3 regions of the Halomonas sp. NyZ770 genome follow, and region 2 is predicted to be linked to each of the others. Evidence: predicted binding sites of a transcription regulator. Region 2 holds the regulator's gene; each other region holds the start of a gene.
What was found. Region 2 encodes LexA, which represses DNA repair genes until DNA is damaged. Its sites were predicted from a motif close to TACTGTNTANNTANACAGTA; they were not measured.

Region 1: LG409_RS14410 (LexA family protein) is a predicted target of LexA. The motif match lies at 1,746-1,765, and genes of this name have one in related genera.
Region 3: LG409_RS10815 (PA0069 family radical SAM protein) is a predicted target of LexA. The motif match lies at 2,801-2,820, and genes of this name have one in related genera.

The regions. Positions count from the first base shown of each region.
Region 1 covers NZ_CP085143.1:3,112,148-3,116,837, forward strand. The annotation lists gene LG409_RS14395 (heme ABC transporter permease) at 1-192, opposite strand, end outside; gene ccmB (heme exporter protein CcmB) at 207-923, opposite strand; gene ccmA (cytochrome c biogenesis heme-transporting ATPase CcmA) at 985-1,605, opposite strand; gene LG409_RS14410 (LexA family protein) at 1,866-2,285, shown strand; gene LG409_RS14415 (IMPACT family protein) at 2,315-2,932, shown strand; gene LG409_RS14420 (sodium ion-translocating decarboxylase subunit beta) at 3,015-4,337, opposite strand; gene oadA (sodium-extruding oxaloacetate decarboxylase subunit alpha) at 4,348-4,690, opposite strand, start outside.
Region 2 covers NZ_CP085143.1:2,108,639-2,113,328, forward strand. The annotation lists gene nagZ (beta-N-acetylhexosaminidase) at 1-43, opposite strand, end outside; gene LG409_RS09685 (L,D-transpeptidase) at 127-642, opposite strand; gene LG409_RS09690 (TetR/AcrR family transcriptional regulator) at 620-1,306, opposite strand; gene lexA (transcriptional repressor LexA) at 1,531-2,208, shown strand; gene LG409_RS09700 (energy-coupling factor ABC transporter permease) at 2,243-2,914, opposite strand; gene purU (formyltetrahydrofolate deformylase) at 2,938-3,792, opposite strand; gene LG409_RS09710 (ribonuclease J) at 4,067-4,690, shown strand, end outside.
Region 3 covers NZ_CP085143.1:2,346,916-2,351,605, forward strand. The annotation lists gene pgi (glucose-6-phosphate isomerase) at 1-1,648, shown strand, start outside; gene LG409_RS10805 (gamma-glutamylcyclotransferase family protein) at 1,737-2,117, shown strand; gene LG409_RS10810 (cysteine hydrolase family protein) at 2,095-2,679, opposite strand; gene LG409_RS10815 (PA0069 family radical SAM protein) at 2,848-3,927, shown strand; gene LG409_RS10820 (winged helix-turn-helix domain-containing protein) at 3,966-4,262, shown strand; gene LG409_RS10825 (heavy metal translocating P-type ATPase) at 4,180-4,690, opposite strand, start outside.

The DNA.
Region 1 (4,690 bases), 1.0 Mb from region 2:
CGCAGCAGGCACATGCACGTAGATAATGCGAAAACTGTTGCCCTGCTGGTAGTCGGCGGGTGCGAACACCAGCCCCCATACGCTGCCCACGGCCAGCAACAGCGCGGCTGCCACCCAGAACCAGGGCTGTAGCTTGGCACTGATCGCATAAAACCACTTGGGAGATCGCAGTTTATTTATAAAGCCCCACATGGTCTTCCCATCCTTTAACCGTTAATACTGATGCGTAGCGACGCGGCAATCGCCCAGGGTGCCAGCATGAGCGACACCGCCAGCAGCGCCCCCAGTATGGCCAGGTGAGCGGCCATCCCATCACCCAGAATGGCGGCCTGTACCGCGCCCGCCCCAAAAATCAGAACCGGGATATACAGCGGCAGCACCAGCAGGGACAGCAGTACCCCGCCCTTGGCCAGCCCCACGGTCAGCGCCGCGCCAATGGCCCCTATCAGGCTCAGGCTCGCGGTGCCCAGCGCCAACGACAGCGCCAGCACCCCGTAGCTGCCTGCTGGTAGCGACAACATGATACCCAGCACCGGCGCCATCAGCGCTAGTGGCAGCCCGGTCAACAGCCAATGCACGGCCACCTTGGCAAGCCCCAGCGCCGCCAGCGGCTGAGGGGCCAACAGCAGCTGCTCCAGGCTGCCGTCTTCGTAATCGCTGCGAAACAGGCTATCCAGCGACAGCAGGGCCGCCAGCAACGCCGCTACCCACAGCAGTCCCGGCGCAATGCTGGCCAGCAAGACAGGGTCAGGCGAGATGCCAATGGGAAACAGCGTGATGACCAGTGCAAAGAACACCAGCGGGTTCAGCACCTCACCCTTGCGCCGCAACATCAGCGTCAGGTCGCGCTTGAGCGTGGCATGAATGGCCACTCCAACCCCCCCCTGCGGGGTATGCAGGACCACCTCAGGGGCACTCGACAGGGCGTGTGAAGATAGGGCGTGTGAAGATAGGGCGTGTGAACGTTGCAACGCTGACTCCTTTTTAGCCCAGCTGAATACGTCTCAGCACCGATGATTCGGTCAGTGCATGGTGGGTCGTCACCAGAACACAGCCGCCAGACTGAGCATGTGCGACCAGCTGCGCTTCCAACGCCATGACACCGTGGCGGTCAATCGCCGTGAAAGGCTCATCCAGGACCCATAGCGCGCGCGGCGTCAGCGTCAACCTTGCCAAGGCAATACGCCGCTGCTGACCAGCGGAAAGTTGTCCTGCCGGGACATCTTCAAAGCCCACCAGACCAACCTCGAACAGCGCTTGCTCACGCTGTTGATCGCTGCCTTTTTCACCATTGAGCGCTTGATACCACGCCAGATTTTCCAACGGCGTGAGGCCCGCTTTAACGCCGGGGGCGTGCCCTAGATAGAGTAGGTTTGCGAGAAAATGTTCACGGGTCTGGTGCATGGGGGCACCGTTCCAGAATAGCTCGCCACGGTAGTCGGTCAGTTGGCCGGAGAGGATCTTCAACAACGTGGTTTTACCACTGCCGTTGGGGCCTTCGATGCGGACGATCTCGCCGCCCTTGATGTCGAGGTCAAGTCCTTCAAATAGCCAACGATCATCGCGTTCACAGGCCAGTTGTCGGGCTTGCAGGCACAGGCTCAAGAGACTCTCCAGACGCATTAATTTTGGGTCGAACTCTACACGGAAAGGCGCTTTTTCGCCAGTCACGCTCTGCGGCCTGGGGTCGCAGCATGACACAGCTCAAGCCCTCGCCACAAAAGCCACGCTTCAAACAGCACTAGTACTGTATGCAAAAACAGGCTTATACTGTAACTACTGTATGGATAGACACCTCTTCAACCACGCCTATCCATTCGCTCACTCGACCGCCTTGGCACAGGCGCTACATGGGAGAACACACAATGACGATCTGCTTCGCCCCCCAGATAACGTCTCACGTACCTTCTCAACCGCTGCCACCGTCTAACCTGCGTCAGCGCCTTGCCTCTCCCCCTCGCCAGGTAAACCAGGACGGTCAAGTGACCCGGCACAACACCTATGCCCTACGCATTCGTGGCGACCGCTTGCAGGCCAGCCAGCTCTTCGACGGTGATCTGCTCATCATTCATCGCCATCAGCACGACACCCAGCAGGAAACGGCCACCCTGACCATCAACGACCACCAGTTTCCCTTGAAGCATTTATCCATTACCCGCCTGGGGGTCCACTTGTGCCCGGAAGATGCAGCGATGCCCGTGCTATTCCTGCATAATGGTGATATCCAGGTGCTGGGCATGGTCATGGGCGTGGCACACCACACTCGGCAGACTCAGCATCACTGATTCGTCCTTATGTTGGCGAGGAGTTCTGTTTGCGTTACCACATTCCTGACATCGCTCCCGAGGCGTGGCACTCTACCGAGATCGAAGTAGAGAAAAGTCAGTTTCTGACCTGGCTATGCCATGCCCCCAGCACCAGCGCCTTCGATGCCCTGCTCCAGGCCGCCAAAACCGCCCACCCCAATGCCAGCCACCACTGCACCGCCTTTATCGCCGGCCCACCGGGGGAGCAGACCCGCATTGGCTTTTCGGATGACGGCGAGCCCGGCGGCACGGCGGGTCGCCCCATGTTTCAGGCGCTGCAAGGTAGCCAGCTAGGGGAAGTGGGTTGCGTGGTCATTCGCTACTTTGGCGGTACCAAGCTGGGCACCGGTGGGTTGGCCAGAGCCTACGCCCAGGCCGTCAACGCGGGGCTGGAAACACTGCCTACCCGGGAGGTGATCGAGCGCGACAGCTATCGGTTACGTGTTGGCTTCGCCCATGAGGCGCAGGCCCGAGCCTGGTGTGAAGAGCAGGCACTGCCTGTGGAACAGGCTGAGTACGATGGGCATGGCGTGTGCCTGACCATCGGCTGGCCCAGCGATGTAGCGCTGGATATCGGCAGCCTGGAGAATCGACTGAAAACGACCGTGGCGTTCGAAGCGCTGTAAGTAAGTACACGGCCTGCCGATGAAAGCTCGGCAAGCCGTGAAAGGACTCAGGTTCAACTCGACTCTATCCCAGTCACCCGTTCTATCCCAGGTACTTGATCATGACCCCGGCGGCCACCGCCGAGCCGATCACCCCGGCCACGTTCGGCCCCATGGCATGCATCAGCAGGAAGTTATGCGGGTTTGCCTCCAGCCCCACCTTGTTGGCAACCCGCGCCGCCATCGGCACTGCCGAAACGCCAGCCGCGCCAATCAACGGGTTGATGGGCATCTTGCTGACCATGTTCATGAGCTTCGCCATCAATACACCCGCCGCCGTCCCGATACCAAAGGCAACGATGCCCAGGCCCAGAATCCCTAACGTCTCGAACGTCAGGAAACTGTCGGCCATCAGCTTGGAGCCCACGGACAAGCCCAGAATGATGGTCACGATATTGATCAGCGCATTCTGCGCGGTGTCCGACAGCCGCTCCACCACGCCACACTCACGCATCAGGTTGCCAAAGCAGAACATGCCCAGCAGCGGCGCTGCATCCGGCAAGAACAGCGCGACGGCAATCAGCAGCATCAGCGGGAAGATCACCTTCTCAAGCTTGGAGACCGGACGCAGCTGCGTCATGGTGATCTTGCGCTCTTTCTCGGTGGTCAACAGCCGCATGATCGGCGGCTGAATGAGTGGCACCAACGCCATGTAGGCATAGGCCGCGACGGCAATGGCCCCCAGCAACTCTGGCGCCAGGACGCTGGACACATAGATCGACGTAGGCCCGTCCGCCCCACCGATGATGCCGATGGCGGCCGCCTGATTGAGCGAAAAGTCCATGACGCCCAGAGAGGTAAGCAGCACTGCACCAAACAGCGTGGCAAAAATCCCGAACTGGGCGGCCGCCCCCAGAAACAGCGTACGCGGGTTGGCCAGCAGAGGACCAAAGTCGGTCATCGCACCTACGCCCATGAAGATCAGCAGTGGTGCAATGCCCGAGGCAATGGCAACACGATAGAAGCTGTAGAGCATGCCATCGTTGTAGCCTGCGCCCAGGGCAATATCCTTGGCCACACGTAGCTGATCGTAGGCCGCCGTATCGTGAGCGACGGCTTTCAGCACCTCACGCCACCCCTCGACCCCCGCCAAGGGGTCCAGGGTAACGCCCAGCGCAGCCGCCATCTGTTGCAGCACGGCAGGCTTGGCCACCTCGATGGCCTGATCGAGCGCCGAAATGGCCAGCCCGGCTTCCGGAATATTGGCCAGGATGCCACCGAAACCAATCGGCACCAGCAGCAGCGGCTCGAATTTCTTATAGATCGCCAGGTACAAAAGCCCCAGCCCTACCAGAATCATGACCGCCTGGCCAAGCTCCAGGTTATAGAGCCCGGAGCCTTCCCATAAGGTGATTAGTTTGTCCATGCGGGTGCCCTTAAAGCTCGATCAGCGCATCGCCAACGGCGACGCTATCGCCCTCGCTGACATTGACCTTGGATACCGTTCCTGCGCTGCTGGCACGCACTTCGGTCTCCATTTTCATGGCTTCGAGGATGATGACCACGTCGCCTTCGGCCACTTGGTCGCCGGGGCGTACGTTGACCTTGAAGATATTGCCTGCCAGCGGCGCATCGATACTTTCGCCGCTACCTCCAGCGCTTTCTGCCGCACCCGCTCCAGCACTAGCGCCTCCACTGGCGGCAGCTTGCTCCTTGATCTCGCCAATATCGCCGCCCGGAGATACCTCGACCACATAGGCTTTGCCGTTGAGCTTGACG
Region 2 (4,690 bases):
GGCCTTCCAGGTCGAGCATGACCGGGCCTAAAGGTTGAGTCATCGTACTGGGTCCAGGAAAAAGGGCGTCATTCTAGACCACCCGTGTGATCTTTCAAAATGTGGAGTATGCCAGCGGGGAAAACGTCAATGCAGCCATACTGGCGTACCCGGCACAGCCCGTTTGAAAAGCCAGAGCAGGTCGGGATTACGTAGACGCACACAGCCGTGAGAAGCAGCAAGGCCCATGGGCTGGTCAGGGGGAGTACCGTGCAGGTAGATGTAGCGACGCTGGGAATCGACACAGCCGCCGCGATTGATACCGCGCTCCAGGCCACATAGCCACAGTATGCGGGTCAAGATCCAGTCGCGCTCGGGGAATTCGACCGCCAAATCGGCAGAGTAGACCTCTCCGGTCCAACGACGCCCCCGAAAGACCGCATCCTCGGGTAGCCCATCGCCAATCGCTGCTCGAATGTAGTGCCAACCCAACGGAGTACGTCCACTGCCCTCTTCTTGCCCTACGCCGGCCTTGCCCGTCGAAATGGCGCATTCATGCTCTAGCGCGCTCCCCTGCCACCAGCGCAGGCGTTGGGCCTCGGTGTCGATTTCCATCCAGCCACCGTCAACGGGCGGCAGGTCAGCCAATCTGGGCGTGTGCATGGGGCTTCTCATCCACGGTTGCTGCGGGCAACGGCATCGGCGCGCTCATGGCCGCCACCACGACGGGGCGCAGACGTCGGATCAAGTCGCGTACCGTTACCTGCTCTTGATAATCCTTGGCGGCGATATCGCGCAGTGCATCCAGGCCAGACAGAGTGAAAATCACCGTGCCCAGCATGAAGTGCAGCCGCCAGAAACGCTCGGCATCTGGCAGCTCGGGGGTCGCCCGGCGCACCAACTCCGTGAAGCGCGTGAAGACATCGCCATACTGCTGCTGAATGTAGCGACGCAGGTGTCCTTGCGCCTGGCTGTAAGCCAGCCCCAGCAGCCGCATGAACACTTTCAGGCTATGCCGCTCGGCAGGCACGGCCAGCACGGTAGTGGCCATGGTTTCCAGCAGCACCTCCAGAGGAATGGCCTGGCCTTCGTAGCGCGCTTCCAGCTCGTCCAGCGCAGTATGGAAGCGTTCGGAGAACGGGTCCAGGTAACGGGCAAATACCGCCTGTATCAGCGCTTTCTTCGACCCGAAGTGATAATTGACGGCAGCAAGGTTGACCCGCGCTTTGCTGGTGATATTGCGCAGTGATGTCTCGGCAAACCCCCGCTCTGCAAAGAGCACCTCTGCCGTATCCAAAATACGTGTGACCGTATCCGACTGGGCCATAGCGCCCTCCCAAAACAGGTGTTTAAAACATGGCGATCGCGTTGGCGAATAGTATGCCATTACCCCTGCTGGCTCAAACGATTATCCCGCTCAAGGTTCAGGCTGCGTGCCACGGTACGGATTGCAACTCATCATGTACTGGACAGAGCAACATACTGTATACTTAAACACATACTGATTTTACGGACATGTAGCGACTGTCTTTTCACTGTTTGGAGTCTGATATGTCACGCCCACTCACCGCACGCCAGCAGCATGTATATGATTTTATCGTGAAGACCATGGGCGAGCTTGGCTACCCCCCTACCCGCGCCGAAATCGCCAAGGCGCTGGGCTTTCGTTCCCCCAACGCCGCCGAAGAGCATCTGCGCGCTCTGGAGCGCAAAGGTGCCATTCGCATCATTCGCAATACGTCCCGCGGCATTCGCCTGCCCAACCAGGAACCGCTCGACGCCACGCCCCCGGCAGCCGAGCCTGCCAGCGCCGCCAACGATGCCACGCCCAGCGGGCTGCCGGTCATTGGCGAAGTCGCGGCGGGCAGTCCCATTCTGGCAGCGGAGCATATCGACCGTTACTGCCCGCTCCCTGCAGAGTACTTCACCCCCAAGGCCGACTATCTGCTGCGAGTTCGCGGCCTGTCGATGAAGGACGTGGGCATTCTGGAAGGCGATCTGCTGGCGGTGCATCGTACCGACCGCGTGCGTGACGGTCAGATCGTCGTCGCGCGCCTGGAAGACGAAGTCACGGTCAAGCGTTTTAAACGTCAGGGGCATCACGTCACGCTGCTCGCCGAGAACGAAGACTTCGCCCCCATCGAAATCGACCTGAGAACTCAACAGCTGGATATCGAAGGCGTCGGGGTAGGCGTCATCCGAGGCGGGAACGGCCAGGCACTGGGCTAAAATACTGGGCCAGGGCACTGGACCAAGCCACCGCCTACTGCATATCGATGTAACGATGGTCGTTGAACGTGGCGACCCAGTGCGGGTGGTAGACCAGCAAGATACTCAGCAGCATGCCGGTGATGAAGGCTTCCGAGGGCATCAGCAAGGGTAAAAAGCGGGCATACTCCTGAGCCAGATAGATCGCTTCAGGGTCGGTGCCCGCCACCAGAATCAACCCCACGGCCGCCAGCCCGCCTCCTAGCGTGGCCAGCGCAGCACCGAAAAAACCGCAGGCAAACAGAAACACCATCAGATTGTCCGGCAAGCGGCGATCCACGATACGCCATACCACCCCCGTGATCACGGCGGGCACCAGTCCCGTCACCAACACGTTGGGCCCCAACAGCTCCCAGGCATTGCGCCCGATCACCACCATCGCCACGTTGAGCAGCAGGTTGCTGATCAAGGCCAGGGGCACCTTGAACACCAATGTCATCAGCACCGTGAACACCAGATGCAGGGTCAACCAATCGACCGCCTGGGCCCGCAGCTGCCACATCAGCATCACGGCAAGCGTCGCGGCCATCCAGCGATGCTGCAAACCGGTATCTTCCAGCAGCGGCTGCCAGGGGCGCTGCCAAAGCACCCACCCCAGCGCACCTGCCGACACCAGCCAGGTAACCAGCAGTGCCCAGGTGGCCAGCACGCTTTGTGCAAAGGACATGGCGCCCCTCCCCGGTGGGCGAGTTAGCTGAACACGACGGTCTTGTTACCGTGAATCAATACGCGGTCTTCCAGATGCCAGCGCAGGCCGCGAGCCAGCACGGCTTTTTCCACATCACGGCCAAAGCGCACCAGGTCGGTGGGCGTGTGGCAGTGGCTTACCCGATGGATATCCTGCTCGATGATGGGCCCCGCATCCAGCTCTTCGGTCACGTAATGGCAGGTGGCACCGATCAGCTTGACGCCACGCTCGTAAGCCTGGTGGTAAGGCTTTGCCCCGGCAAAGGAGGGCAAGAAGCTGTGATGAATATTGATGACGCGCCCGGCATAGCGCTCGCACAACGAGGGGGGCAGTATCTGCATGTACCGCGCCAACACGACACAGTCGGCCCGTGCCGCATCGATTTGGGTTTGTACCTGCTCGAAAGCCGCCTGCTTGTTGGCCGGGTCCACCGGCACGTGATGATAAGGAATGCCGTACCACTCGGTGAGTGAACGCATGTCGTCATGATTGGAAATGACGCTGACGATATCGCAATCCAACTCGCCTGCCTGCCAGCGATACAGCAGATCCACCAGGCAGTGGGATTCCCGCGACACCATCAACACCACGCGGCGGCGCTTCTGGGTGTCCACCAGTGACCACTGCATATCGAATTCGGCGGCGACGGGTTCGAACGCCGTGCGCAGCGCCTCGGCCGACATGCCCAATGAATCGGCGAGAATTTCGTAACGCATGAAAAAGCGACCCGTCTCCAGGTCGGAGTGCTGGCTGGCCTCGGTAATCGAGCCGCCCTGCTGGGCAATGAAGCTGGAAACACGCGCCACGATGCCCACCTGATCCGGGCACGACACAACTAAACGGTAATAATGAGACATCAATGAACACTCTTGCGTATGTAACGGCACGTTCGCCAGGGACTTACCTGCCGACAGGCAAGCCTCACCAGGCGCGCTAGTGTAACGCAAGCGCTGCGACCAAGCACTGTGGTGCAGTGCCGCGATGATTGTTACAGGCCCCTCCCTTCCCGTATAGTTAAGAGATTACTTCCCAGGCTTTTCATGACCGATGCATCCACCACGCGTTCAACTTCGTCCCCGTCGCCGCCCGCCCCTGCACCTGCTTCCGCTAGGTGGATGCGGTGAAATTGGAATGAATCTTACGCTGTATGGATACGACGATCAGTGGATCGCCGTCGATTGCGGCATGATGATTCGTCAAGATCTGCCCAACTCGCCGCTGCAGGTACCCAACACCGACACCCTGCAGACCCTCGGTATCACGCCTGCCGCGCTGTTCATCACCCATGGTCATGAAGACCACATCGGCGCCGTCGCCTGGCTATGGCCGCGCTGGGGCTGCCCTATTTTTGCCACCCCGCTGGCGGCGGGCCTGCTGCGCCACAAGTTTGCCGAACACCAGCTCAGCAGCGCTGCCATCGAAATCATCGAACCCGGCGATGCGGTTGAGCGCGGGCCCTTTACCCTGCGTTACTTGAGTGTCACCCACTCCATACCTGAAAGCTGCGCCATCATGATGCAGGCAGGCGACTATCGGGTTCTGCATACGGGTGACTGGAAACTGGACCCGGAGCCGCTCATCGGTGCGCCGGTGAATGCCGCCCATTTCCGCGCGCTGGCCCCTCTGGACCTGGTGGTGGGTGACTCTACCAATGCCCCCATGCCAGGGCAGTCGGCCAGCGAAGGCGATGTCGCCAAGGCACTGGCCAGCACCCTTGCGAAGTGCAAGGGGCGCGTCGTGGTATCGTGTTTCGCC
Region 3 (4,690 bases), 240 kb from region 2:
CACCCGCAGCGTTACCTGGCAGGCCCTAGAGCGCCTGCGCGATCAAACCGCCAACGACCGTATTCGCGACTATTTTTCCCACGACCCGAAGCGCTTCGAAAAAATGAGCCTGCGCGTCGGAGGCCTTTTTCTGGACTACTCCAAGCATCAGGTGTCTGATGCGGTACTGGCCAAGCTGATCGAACTGGCCGACCACTCGGCCCTGGTACAGCGCCGCGCTCAGATGTTCTCCGGCGACATCATCAACGTCACCGAAAACCGCCCGGTGCTGCACACCGCGCTACGCCATCTGGGCGACGAGCCGGTCTACGTGGACGGCGAAGACGTGATGCCCGAAATCACCCGCACCCGCGAGCAGATCAAGGTGTTCTCCGAGGCGGTGCGTAACGGCGAGTGGAAAGGCTACAACGGCCAGCGTATCAAAGACGTGGTCAATATCGGCATTGGCGGCTCGGACCTGGGCCCCAACATGGCGGTGCGGGCGCTGCTGAAATACCGGCATCCGGAGCTACACTTTCACTTCGTGTCCAACGTGGACGGCACTCACATTCAGAAAGTGCTCTCACGGCTCGACCCCGCGACCACGCTGTTCATCGTTTCTACCAAGACCTTCTCCACTCAGGAAACCCTGCTCAACGCCAAGACTGCGCGGCGCTGGTTCCTGGAGAACGCCGGGGAAGACGCCGACGTGGGGGCGCACTTCATTGCCGCCTCCACCAACCGCAAAGCGGCCATGGAGTTCGGCATTCGTGAAGAGAACGTATTCGAATTCTGGGCCTGGGTGGGCGGCCGCTACTCCATGTGGTCTTCCATTGGCCTGCCCATTGCGCTCTCGATTGGCTTCGAAGGCTTTATCGAGCTGCTGGAAGGCGCCCACGAGATGGACCGCCACTTCATCGAAGCGCCGTTCGCCCAGAATATGCCCGTATTGATGGCGCTGATCGGCATTTGGTACATCAACTTCATTGGCGCCGAAACCCAGGCCATCGTGCCCTACGACCAGGCGCTGAACCAGCTGCCCTCTTTCCTGCAGCAGCTGGACATGGAGTCCAACGGCAAGTCGGTGGATATTTTCGGCCACCCGGTGAATTACAAAACCGGCCCCATCGTGTGGGGGCAAACCGGCTCCAACGGCCAGCACGCGTTCTTCCAGCTGCTGCACCAGGGCACCCGCTACGTGCCCATCGACTTCATCGCTTCGCTCAAGCCGGAGCCGGGCGTGGAAGACCACCACTTTGCCCTGCTCACCAACATGCTGGCCCAGGCCAACGCCTTCATGGAAGGCAGCCAGGGCGACAGCAAAGAACTGAGCCAACTGGACCCCTACAGCTGCCCCGGCAACCGCCCTTCCAGCACGCTGCTGCTGGACGAGCTGACGCCGAAAAACCTCGGCGCGCTGATTGCGCTGTATGAGCACAAGGTGTTCGTTCAAGGGGTGATCTGGAACATCAACTCCTTCGACCAGTGGGGCGTGCAGCTCGGCAAACGCATTGCCGGTGAGATCAGCGAGCGCATCGACGCCAACGCCGCCGACTTCGACGCCTCCACCCAGGGCCTGCTGGAACTCGTCCGCGCCCACTTCCCGGGCACCGCACACCGCACAGACCCCGAAGCCGGAGACAAAAAGCCCGCTCGCAAGAAGCGGTAGGCTTATGGCTCAGTAAGCAAAGCGCCTCGGCAACCTGCCCAGGCGCTTTCGCAATGGCTCGTCTCATGTTTTACAAGGTGTGAACGTCATGCAGCATCTACAACAGGCAATCCAACGCTGCTCCCGCGTGGCGGTATACGGCACGTTAAAGCACGGTCATCGCAATCATCATTGGCTGGGCGGCGCAGACATGCTGGGCCAGGACTGCTTAACGTCGATTACGCTTTACGACCTGGGCCCCTACCCCGGCGCCAAGCTCATGCCCTCCACAGGCGTTTTGGTGGAAGTGTATGCCATTGATGCCGAGCGGCTAGCCCGGCTCGATGAGCTGGAAGATTACCTGCACCACTCTCCGACAGAGGGGATGTACGACCGGACGGTGCTGGCGACCTCTCATGGCGATGCCTGGTGCTACCTCTACAACCCCGCCGTCGAGGAAGCATCGCTCATTCGCCGCGGCGAGTGGTAAACCGCGCCAGCGCTCCTTGCGTATCCACGATCTGCGCATACTCCCCCGCCAGATTGGCCAGCGACATGGCGTGCACCTCATTGGCAGTACGCTTCGTGCCCGCATAATCGCACTTGGCAAACGTAAACGTCGCGTCGCTCACGACCCAGGTATCGAAACCGAGATTGCCTGCGGTGCGCGCCGTGGCTTCCACCGAGTTGCTGGTGCTCACCCCAACCACCACAAGATCACGGATGCCCCGAACGTGCAACCAGCGCTCCAGGCCTGAGTGAACGAACGCGTCCGGCACGTTCTTCTCGACCACATGCTCGGAGGGCAAGGGCGCTAGCGCTGGCTGAAACAGGACGCCGCTCTGCCCGGGCCAAAACGGTGAGCCAGGTGAGCGCGAGATATGTCGCACATGTACGACCACCCCGGCAGCTTGCCGCCAGGCCATCAATAGGCGCTGAATATTGGCCTCTGCCTCCGGGTTATTGCGTGCTCCCGCGTCAGGCGTCGCCATGCCCTGCTGCATGTCGATAATGATCAACGCCACTGCTGGGCTGGCTTCATGGTGTTTCATGGTGACTTTCTCATATGGGCAATAGCAGTCAGTTTACGTTGCCCAGTGGTATTTCCCAACGGCATCGAGCAGTTGATGGCCTACCGGTGCCCCCTACTTGCAGAGCATGACAAACACCCTATACTGTATGGATACACATACCTTAGGTAGCTCAGCGCGAGGCTCCTGATGACGGCCCATAACCTTCCCCGATCCGCCGTGCATAAAGGTCGCGGTGCCACTTACGCCCCCCATAACCGTTTTTCACCGACCCACAGCGTCATGGAGGACGATGGCTGGTGGCAAGAGGAAGCTCGCCCATCGCTGGCTACCGAAGTGCGCGAAGAGCCCAGCAAAAGCGCGCTCTCCTGGAACCGCTCACCCGATCTGCCCTTTGACCGCTCCCTGAACCCTTATCGTGGCTGCGAACATGGCTGCGTGTATTGCTATGCCCGCCCTTCCCACGCCTATTGGGACCTGTCGCCGGGGCTCGATTTTGAAACCCGACTGATCGCCCGCAGCGGCCTGGTCGAGCACCTAAAACAGGAGCTTTGCCATCCGCAGTATGTCTGCCGCCCTATCAACCTGTCTGGCAACACCGACTGCTACCAGCCGCTGGAAGCCACTTACCAGACGACCCGGCGCCTGCTGGAGCTGCTGCTGGCCTGTCGCCACCCGGTCACCCTAGTGACCAAGAGCACGCTGGTCCTTCGCGACCTGGACCTGCTGGCGGAAATGGCGGAGCATCGTTTGGTACGGGTGTTCGTCAGCCTGACCAGCCTGGACGCCAACCTCAAGCGCACGCTGGAGCCTCGGGCGGCATCGCCCCAGGCACGCTTGAAAGCCATTCGCGAGCTGAACACGGCAGGCATACCGGTAGGCACGCTGGTGTCACCGATCATCCCGGGACTCACCGACCATGAAATCGAGCGCATCCTCGAAGCGGCCAGCCGGGCGGGGGCGCGTACCGCGACCTGGATGCTGCTGCGACTGCCCCATGAAGTCGCCCCTCTGTTCGAAGCCTGGCTGAACGCCCATTACCCGGAACGTGCCGCCAAGGTCATGAGCTTGATGCGCCAGTGTCGAGGCGGCCAGAACTACGATGCACGGTTTGGTAAGCGCTTTCGTGGGGAAGGGGTTTTTGCCGACCTGATCGCCCAGCGTTTCCAACGCGCCAGCCGTCAATGGAACATGCAATCGCGCACCGAGCAGGGCTTGAACACCCGTGACTTTCGGCCACCGCGGGCACAGGGGGATTTATTTGATTAGACTGCTGGAGTACACATCACCAAGAAGACGCCCTCGCTATGTCGCTCAGTAAAACAAAATCCAGCTTTTACCGCCGCCTATACGTGGCCCACTTGATCGAACAAGGCATTTCCAGCGTGCCTGCGCTGATGGAAGCCACCGGCATGCCCAGGCGCACGGCTCAGGATACCATCGCCTCGCTGAGCGAACTGGACATCGAGTGCGTGTTCGAAAAAGGCGACGGCGAGCGCCATAACATCGGCCACTACGTCATCAAGCAGTGGGGCGCGATCGATCCGCGCTGGGTGGCGCAACATGCTCAGCGGCTGGGTGAGGCGTTGGGCTACCGTGAGTAGGCCAAGGCGCATCGGGCTCGGCCCAGGTCAGCCTCGCGGCGTTGAGTGTGACGCTGAGGGAACTGGCGGCCATGGCCAGCACAGCAATCAGCGGGGGAATGGCCATGGTGACCACCAACCCCAGCGCCAGAGTGTTATAGAGCGCCGATAACAGCAGGTTCTGGACCATGATGCGACGCGTTCGCTGCGCAACCCTCAACAGCCTGGCGACCCCCGCAATACCGGGAGACAGCAGCTGAGCAGCGGCCCCTTCCCGGGCAGCGTCGCTGGCGTGCAGCGGGGCCACGCCCACCGCTGCTGCTGCCAGGCTCAGCGTGTCGTTGACCCCATCGCCCACGTACAGCGTGGGCGATGGCAGCGCCTCCAGCAAACGTGCCTTGGCCTCCGGGGAGCGCTGGGCATAGCACGCTTCCCGCGATAGACCAACA